4 regions of the Parageobacillus sp. VR-IP genome follow, and region 4 is predicted to be linked to each of the others. Evidence: riboswitches for the same ligand, from Rfam matches in the RefSeq annotation. Region 4 holds a riboswitch; each other region holds the start of a gene.
What was found. A riboswitch is a leader RNA that binds a small molecule or an ion and turns the genes downstream of it on or off. The one in region 4 is predicted to bind S-adenosylmethionine.
Positions count from the first base shown of each region.

Region 1 (2,201 bases), on a different contig from region 4:
AGATAGACTAGTTCATCGACGATTTTTGAACGATTCCCCTCCCCTATGATGTGTTTGGCGCTCGCGTTGAAAACAGCAGTTGTTTTGCCTCCATTTGACATATTTCTTGGGAAATGACGGGAATTTTGTTCTTTTTCTAAATGATTTGTCGAGCTTTTTCTAAAGGATTCTTTTCGCTCATATGGAAATAAATGAAACAAAGGGGAGGCGGATAAAATGAATATGCGTGAACTAGTCAGCCAACTTGCCGAACGAATGCAAACATTAAATCATCTATTGCCGATTTTACCGGAAGAAGAGCTGTACGTTCGCTTTGAGTGCGAAACGGAAACAGCAGTCGTGGCCATTTCAAAACATCAAATCAGCCCAAAAGCGGAAGTAGACGAGCGGCGGGTATTAACGGTGCGCGGGTCAAAAGAAGCATTGGAATCGCTATTAAGCGGAAGGATGAAATTGCAGCAGCAAATTCGTCTGAAAGAAGTGTGTATTTCCGGAAGTTTCCGGCATATGTTATTGTTGGAGTCATTGCTTCACTTAGCCAAGCCATATCGATATGTTTGTTAAATAATGTTTCACATAATTTCCTATGCAAAAAATTCGTAGGCGCAGAAAATAGTGCTGCCATTCAGAAAAAACTTTGATTACAAAAGGCGGAGAGGGTGCCCGGTGCAATCCTGCAATCGATTTTCCTAACACGGTGCTAATTCCAGGAACCTAGACAGCTCGAAAAGATCAAAAACATGTCCCCCTTCTCTCCCTGACAAGAGAGAGTTTTTATTACAAATCAAGGGGGGAACAGAGGATTTGGTCGTCTGTTGGGATTGGAAAACATCAATGAATGAATTGAGGATTTAGAGCAGACCATTGCCGCTGCGACGTGGATTACTTTGAATATTTCCGTTTCATCATAAAAGTAAGATTGCTGAAAAATATGGGAGAAAAATTTTTTTGTTGACATGATTCGACATAAGATGATACAATCACATTCGTAAATTAATTTGTAATTAATTGAAGATTTGTAATTGAATAATATGATTGTTGCGCTCTTATCAAGAGAGGTGGAGGGATGTGCCCAATGAAGCCCGGCAACCGTCAGCACATGTGCTGAAATGGTGCCAATTCACACAAAGCGTCTGCTTTGGGAGATAAGAGACGGAATGGTAATGATTACCTTTCTGTTCTCTTCGAGCAGAAAGGTTTTCTTTTTGGAACGGCTGCTCTGCTAGATGAAGGAAGGTGAAAATGTGCATGATTACATTGGAAAATGTGACGAAAATATATGAAGCGGCAAACGGATCGGTCACTGCAGTCGATCATGTTTCTTTACAAATTAAAGAAGGGGAAATTTTTGGAATTATCGGATATAGCGGCGCGGGGAAAAGCTCGCTCATCCGTCTTCTTAACGGATTGGAAAAACCGACAAGCGGCAAAGTCATTGTTGCCGGACGGGATATGGCTAATATTAAAGGAAAAGAATTGCGAAAGGCTCGCCAGGAAATCGGGATGATTTTCCAGCATTTTAATTTGCTATGGTCAAGAACTGTTCATGAAAATATTGCCTTTCCGTTAGAAATTGCTGGTATCCCGAAGGAAAAGCGGAAAAAGCGGGTCGATGAGCTAATTCAGCTTGTCGGGCTGCAAGGAAGAGAACATGCTTACCCGTCACAGCTGAGCGGCGGGCAAAAGCAGCGCGTTGGCATCGCGCGTGCGTTAGCAAACAATCCAAAAGTGTTATTGTGCGATGAGGCTACATCCGCGCTAGACCCGCAGACAACTGATTCCATTTTGGAACTTTTGGTGGATATTAATAAACGTTTAGGATTGACGATCGTATTAATTACCCATGAAATGCACGTGATTCGCAAAATTTGCGATCGCGTCGCAGTGATGGAGAACGGAAAAATTGTCGAGCAAGGCGAAGTGCTGCAAGTGTTCCGGCAGCCAAAACAAGAGATTACGAAACGATTTGTGCGGCAAGTTGTTGAACCGGAGGAAACAAAAGAAACGATTACCCATCTGCTTGATAAATATCCGAACGGAACGGTTATCCAATTGACGTTCGTCGGGGAGGCTGCGGAACAGCCGCTGATTGCCAATGTTGTGCGCCAGTTTCAAGTGGATGCAAATATTTTACAAGGGAAAATTTCACAAACTCATCAAGGCGCCTACGGTGTGCTGTTTGTTCATATAGATGGGGAAAA
Region 1 is NZ_JABVYQ010000002.1:66,611-68,811, reverse strand. Features, by position in the region: gene HT574_RS05850 (SCP2 sterol-binding domain-containing protein) at 217-564, shown strand; SAM riboswitch class I at 1,044-1,152, shown strand; gene HT574_RS05845 (methionine ABC transporter ATP-binding protein) at 1,249-2,201, shown strand, end outside.
Region 1: linked by a shared signal. The riboswitch ahead of HT574_RS05845 (methionine ABC transporter ATP-binding protein) and the one ahead of HT574_RS01495 (methionine biosynthesis PLP-dependent protein) in region 4 are both predicted to bind S-adenosylmethionine.

Region 2 (2,201 bases), on a different contig from region 4:
CATTTTTCGGAAGAGTGGTATGATGAGTTGAAAGAAATATATGACATGGTAATGAAAAGAGAGACGTTCAGCCCGAGCGAAATGCAGGCGATTGCCGAAGAGCTGGGAAATTTGCGAAAGAAATGAAATTCCTTTTTCGTTTCTTTCCAATGTGGCAGGAAGCTTTATATCACGGCTTTTTCGCTTCGGTAATCGCGCTGACCAATGCCGGATTTGATATTGCCGGTTTGTCCCTCATTCCATGATTGCGATGCTTATGTTTATCGGCCACATCGGCATTTTATCCTTTCTTTTTCTCATCCTCGGCAAAGAAATAAAAGAAAAACATACCATTCCCCAAAAGAACGCGTCACTGATCGGATCAACCAAGGTACAGCAAAGTACCTTGGTTTTTACATGTGAAAAACAGATCAACAAAGAAAGCTGATTCTTGATGCCCATAGCCCAAAAATAGTTCCTTTTTCCCTTTACAAAAAAATAAATTCCCATAGAAAAACTAGGATTGACTTCCGTGTGAATTGTGTTAAAATTTTAATCAATTACAATTACATAAAACTTATCAAGAGTGAGGGAGGGACTGGCCCGATGAACTCCGGCAACCTGCTTGGCCGAAAGCAAGGTGCTAATTCCAGCAAAATGGGTACCATTTTGGAAGATAAGGCGCTATCAGTGACCGGCTGGCTCTTCCAAAATGGGAGAGCGTTTTTATCAGCGCTCGTTCTCTTTCTATTCCAATATAACCAATTAATCCGCTTTATTTTCTTTGACTTCAAAGGAGGGAGAAAGATGCTCACTTATCAAACGTGGGAAACGGAAGAAAAACCGTCATTTCCTCACGATAATGAAACAAAAGGGGCGCTTGATGTCCTCGCTTGGGCATACCGCCAATATGAGAACAATATTGTGTATGCCTGCAGCTTCGGCATTGAAGGAATCGTGTTAATTGATTTAATTTCGCAAGTAAAGCCAGATGCGGAAATCGTATTTCTCGATACCGGTCTTCATTTTCGTGAAACATACGAGACAATCGAAAAGGTAAAAGAAAAATATCCTTCCCTCCGCATTGTAATGAAACAGCCGAGCTTATCCTTAGACGAACAGGCAAAACAATTCGGAGACGAATTATGGAAGCACCATCCAAATAAATGCTGTGAATTGCGGAAGGTGATTCCACTGCGCGAAGTATTGACCGGGGTAACCGCTTGGATTTCCGGCCTGCGCCGCGAACAATCGCCGACACGCAGCCACGTCCAATACATTAATAAAGATGACAAATTCCAATCGATCAAAATCTGCCCGCTCATTCATTGGACATGGAAAGACGTATGGAACTATGTATATAAATACGAGCTTCCGTACAATGTGCTTCATGATCAAGGTTATCCAAGCATCGGCTGCGCGCCATGCACAGCCCCTGCTCTCGATCCGAACGACTTGCGTTCCGGCCGCTGGGTCGGTCACAAAAAAACGGAATGCGGGCTTCATATCTCATAGGGAGAGACACGAATATGCTCCTTGTTGTTGCTTTTATCGTATCCTTTTTCTTTGCGATGAATATCGGTGCCAGCGGCGCCGCCGCCGCAATGGGAGTGGCGTACGGATCCGGCGCCATCAGGCGGAGATCAACTGCCCTTGTGCTTTGCGGATTAGGAGTGTTTCTTGGCAGCCTCGGCGGCGGCGAGGTCGTCAAAACGATCGGTTCCGGGATTATCCCGTCTTCCATCTTGACCATCAAAATTGTCGTGATCATTTTAACTGCCGCGACAATATCCTTATTCGCCGCCAATATCATGGGCATTCCGCTCTCTACGAGCGAAATTACGGTCGGTTCGGTTGTCGGCGTCGGCATTGCCTATCAAACCGTATATTTTCATAAATTGCTGTTTATTGTTTCCATATGGATCATTATCCCCATCATCGCCTTTGCATTTACGTTTTTCGTAGGAAAATGGTTTTTATCGCTAAAGCGAAAATATCCACAATTAGAACAAGGCAGATGGGGAAAAACGTTCGTCACGCTTTTAATTGTGACCGGCTTTTTTGAAGCTTTTTCAGCTGGAATGAACAATGTTGCCAATGCGGTCGGCCCACTTGTCGGCGCCGGATTAATTTCCGTTTCCCATGGAACGATATTCGGCGGTATATTCGTCGCCCTTGGCGCCATATTGCTTGGAAGACGCGTTTTAGAAACAAACGGAAAA
Region 2 is NZ_JABVYQ010000008.1:43,663-45,863, reverse strand. Features, by position in the region: gene HT574_RS16805 (DUF1128 domain-containing protein) at 1-126, shown strand, start outside; SAM riboswitch class I at 554-662, shown strand; gene HT574_RS16800 (phosphoadenylyl-sulfate reductase) at 787-1,494, shown strand; gene HT574_RS16795 (sulfate permease) at 1,509-2,201, shown strand, end outside.
Region 2: linked by a shared signal. The riboswitch ahead of HT574_RS16800 (phosphoadenylyl-sulfate reductase) and the one ahead of HT574_RS01495 (methionine biosynthesis PLP-dependent protein) in region 4 are both predicted to bind S-adenosylmethionine.

Region 3 (2,201 bases), on a different contig from region 4:
TTCCAACGTACGGGAAGCGGCCCGACTGCGAAAGACTTATTTGAGGTAAAAGATGTTTTAATTGAAACGTTGCTTCTATTAACCAGCAGTTTTACGTGCGGCCTGGCTATTTTTGAAATGCGCCGCAATCGCCTTAGCGGTTTATTAACATGGCTGTTGGTGACGCTCCTTTTAGGTGCAGGGTTTATTACCTTTGAAATTCGCGAATTTATTCATTACGTCCATGAAGGAGCGACGATGCAAACAAGTGCGTTTCTCTCTAGCTTTTTCGTGCTTGTCGGAACGCACGGGGCGCACGTCAGCCTTGGAATTGGCTGGATGATTTTAATTATCATTCAGCTGCTCCAGCGCGGATTTACGCCGCGGACGGCAAGAAAAGTGTTTATCGTCAGCTTGTATTGGCATTTTCTTGACGTTGTATGGATTTTTATCTTTACATTAGTTTATTTGACCGGGATGGTGATCTAGGATGGGTGCAAACAATCACCATGAATCATTTCCTTGGAAACATGTCGTCGGTTTTGTTCTTTCGCTTGTGCTGACGTTCGCTGCGCTTTGGGTCGCGCTATCTTCGGGATTAACGGCGAAAGCGATTATTGGCGTCATCATCATTTTTGCTATCATTCAGGCAAGCTTGCAGCTATTTATGTTTATGCATATGACGGAAAGCGACAGCGGCAAAATTCAAACGATCAATATGGCATATAGCTTTTTTATCGCGGTGGTCGTTGTCGCTGGTTCGGTTTGGACGATGTCATTTGTGCTGTAATAAAACCCCTGGCTCTTTCCCTGCGAAAGAGCCGGGGTTTTTTATATTGACGCTGTAAATGACATTATGGTAGGATAAAATAAATCTGATAAAACAGATAAGAAAAGAAGGAGAAAATAAAATAAATAGTATCAAGAGCGGCAGAGGGAATGGCCCAATGAAGCCCGGCAGCCGCTGATATTGGTCAGAAAAGCGCTGATTCGCGCAGGCTGGTTCTGGAAGATAAGATGAAGCGCACCACTTCTTCTTATCGAAGAAGTTTTTTATTTTTATTATTAGGGGAGGAGAGGAGAAAGATGAGATATGGATTTTGGCTGCCGATTTTCGGAGGCTGGCTGCGCAACGTTGAGGATGAAAACATGCCGGCGACGTTTGAATATGCGAAAACGGTGGCGCAAAAAGGAGAGCAATGGGGATATAGCACAACATTAGTCGCGGAGCTGTATTTAAATGATATAAAAGGGCCGGAGAGGGATTCGCTGGAAGCATGGTCGACGGCGGCGGCACTGGCGGCGGTGACAGAAAAATTGGAAATTATGACGGCAGTCCGTCCCGGTTTTCATAATCCGGCCGTTACGGCGAAAATGGCGGCCAATATTGACCACATTAGCAACGGCCGCTTTACACTGAACGTTGTATCGGCATGGTGGGAGGAAGAAGCGCGTCAATATGGCGGCATTTTTACCGAACATGATGAGCGCTATGATCGCACGGAAGAATTCGTTCAAGTGTTAAAAGGAATGTGGACGAACGATGTATTTCATTTCCGGGGAAAATTTTATGAAGTAAAAGGAGCCCATTTAGCGCCGAAACCGGTGCAAAAGCCGTATCCGATTTTATACGCCGGCGGCGAGAGCGAACGGGGAAAACAAGCGATTGTCGAGCATTGCGATGCATATGTGATGCATGGCGGAACAGTAGAAGAAATCGCCCGCAAAGTTGCCGACATGAAACAACGCCGCGAACAGGCAGGAAAAGAGCCGTTTCGCTCGTTTGGCATGGCGGCGTTTGTCATTTGCCGCGACAGCGAGGAGGAGGCGCAGGCGGAATTAAAGCGCATTACCGACGTTAAATTATCGAGCGGCTATGCAGGATATCATGATTTCGTCAGCAAATCCCAGCTTGAACTGCAATTGAAATTGCAAGACTATTCTGTATCGAACAGGGGATTGCGTCCAAATCTAATTGGTACACCGAAACAAATCGCTGACCGCATTTTGGCATATGAAAATGCAGGGGTCGATTTATTGATATTGCAGTTTTCACCTCAGCTAGAGGAAATGGAGCGGTTTGCCAAACAAGTGATGCCGCTTGTCGAGGAACGCCGGAATCGGTTTGTGGCGAAAGGGGAAAAGTAAGATGAGCAAAATTTACATTATTCATGAAAATAGCGAATGGACTGTGCATTTAACGCGGCGGTTGGACGAACTTG
Region 3 is NZ_JABVYQ010000002.1:486,904-489,104, reverse strand. Features, by position in the region: gene qoxC (cytochrome aa3 quinol oxidase subunit III) at 1-468, shown strand, start outside; gene qoxD (cytochrome aa3 quinol oxidase subunit IV) at 470-769, shown strand; SAM riboswitch class I at 895-998, shown strand; gene HT574_RS07880 (LLM class flavin-dependent oxidoreductase) at 1,066-2,127, shown strand; gene HT574_RS07875 (ATP-grasp domain-containing protein) at 2,129-2,201, shown strand, end outside.
Region 3: linked by a shared signal. The riboswitch ahead of HT574_RS07880 (LLM class flavin-dependent oxidoreductase) and the one ahead of HT574_RS01495 (methionine biosynthesis PLP-dependent protein) in region 4 are both predicted to bind S-adenosylmethionine.

Region 4 (2,201 bases):
GTCACGAGGACATGGTCGCCTTTGGACAAGAGAAGAAACGCAGTCGAAATCGCCGCCATCCCTGAGGAAAAAGCGAAGCCGCGCACGCCGCCTTCCAGTTCGGCAATCGTTTCTTCGAGCGCCTCGCGCGTCGGGTTTCCAGAGCGGCTGTAATCATATTTGCCAAATGTGTCAAAATCGAATTGATGGAACGTTGAAGCATGCTGAATCGGCACGCTTACTGCCCCTGTTTGCCGATCGATTTTCCATTTGTTATGAAGCAGTTTGGTTTGAAAGGAGATACGTTGTTCCATATCCTCTTACACCTCTTTCATATTTTTCAGCGCTTGCGCTAAATCGGCAATTAAATCTTCGGCATGTTCGATGCCGACGGAAAAGCGCAGCAGCCGGTTACAGACGCCGTTGGCAATGCGGACTTCCTCCGGAATGTCGGCATGCGTTTGCGTCGCCGGATATGTAATAAAGCTTTCCACACCTCCTAAACTTTCAGCGAACGTAATTAAGCGCAAACTTTGTAAAAAGCGGTTGACCCACTTTTCCTCGCGCAAGCGGAACGACAACATTCCCCCTCTTCCTGGATATAATACATCGGTAATATCTTCGTGAGACGCTAAAAACTCACTGATGCGCTTCGCGTTTTCTTCATGCTGGCGCATCCGTAGCGCCAACGTTTTCATGCCGCGAATCAATAGCCACGAATCAAACGGAGAAAGCACGGCGCCAATTGCGTTATGATATTCCGCAAGCCGTTGACAAAGCTCCTCTCCCTTGGCAACAACGAGACCGGCTAACACATCGTTGTGTCCTCCTAAATATTTTGTCGCACTGTGAATAACGATATCGGCTCCTTGCTCGATCGGACGCTGGAGAACCGGCGTGTAAAACGTATTGTCAACAATGAGAAGCAGTCCGTGTTTTTTCGCAAGTTTTGCCACTTCGGCAATGTCTGCTTCCTGCATGAGCGGATTGGTCGGCGTTTCCAAAAAAATCGCCTTCGTTTTTTCCGTGATCATGTTCTCTACTAATCGTATGTCGCGAAAATCTACATAATGAAAAGACAATCCGTATTTTCGCCAGCCACGTTCAAATAAGCGATATGTACCTCCATATAAATCGGCAGAAACGAGAAATTCATCCCCGCTTTCAAATAAAGCGAGAACTGTCTGAATGGCTGCCATGCCCGAACTGAATGCATAGCCTTGATCGCCTCCCTCGAGCTTGGCGATCGCCTCTTCGACGATTTTGCGCGTCGGATTGCCGGTACGGATGTAGTCAAACCCGGTCGACTGTCCAATTCCTTCATGACGGTATGCCGTCGAAAAGTAGACAGGCGGATTGACCGTCCCCGTTACTGTTTCGCTGCGGTTTCCGATTTGCGCTAACAATGTCTCCAGTTTCTCCACTTCTCTCTCTCCCTCTTTTATAAAATAAAAAAAGTCTTCTAAGAAGAAGACTTTTCCATACGTATGTCAGTGCTTCTTCTTATCTGCCGAATTGAAAAAATTCAATTCGCTGGATTTAGCACCTGGCCAATACTTGGCTGGTTGCTGAAGCTTCACAGGGCCAGTTCCCTCCGCTTCTCTCGATAAGAAAGCATCTTGCCGATATTCATTTTTCTGATTATCTTAAAATTTAACTCATTCATAATAATTTTGCAAGTAATTTTTTTAAAATTGAGTTATTTATTTATATAACATCGGAAAAACTTATCATGTTTTTCGCGCTGTCCGTTTTCATATGTTTGGACCAATTCCAGTATATTTCGTTATTTTACCGAAACAGTTTTTTGACAAAAATAGCAAAAAAAAGCTTTATTTTTTCAAAAACTTACACAGTTTAGCGGCGTTTATTAACATGTTTTAGCAAAAATATGTTACAATAACAAGTGAATCGTTGTTTTTATGGAGGATGCACAACATGGCGACACCAAAAGGAACGATGCATGATTATACGATCTACAGCAATGAGCTCGAAGAAGAAATAACGCTGCTTGCTTATTTGCCAAGCACGTTTTCTCCGCTTCATAAGTATTCTCTTCTTATCGCACAGGATGGGAAAGATTATTATATGTACGGGAAAATCAAAAGCGTTATCGAACAACTGATGGAAAGCGGCGAGATTGATCGCACCATTGTCATCGGAATCCCGTATCATGATGTTAAAGACCGCTACGAGAAATATCACCCAAGCGGAAAGAAAAA
Region 4 is NZ_JABVYQ010000001.1:266,976-269,176, reverse strand. Features, by position in the region: gene metC (cystathionine beta-lyase) at 1-293, opposite strand, end outside; gene HT574_RS01495 (methionine biosynthesis PLP-dependent protein) at 300-1,403, opposite strand; SAM riboswitch class I at 1,480-1,592, opposite strand; gene HT574_RS01490 (alpha/beta hydrolase) at 1,918-2,201, shown strand, end outside.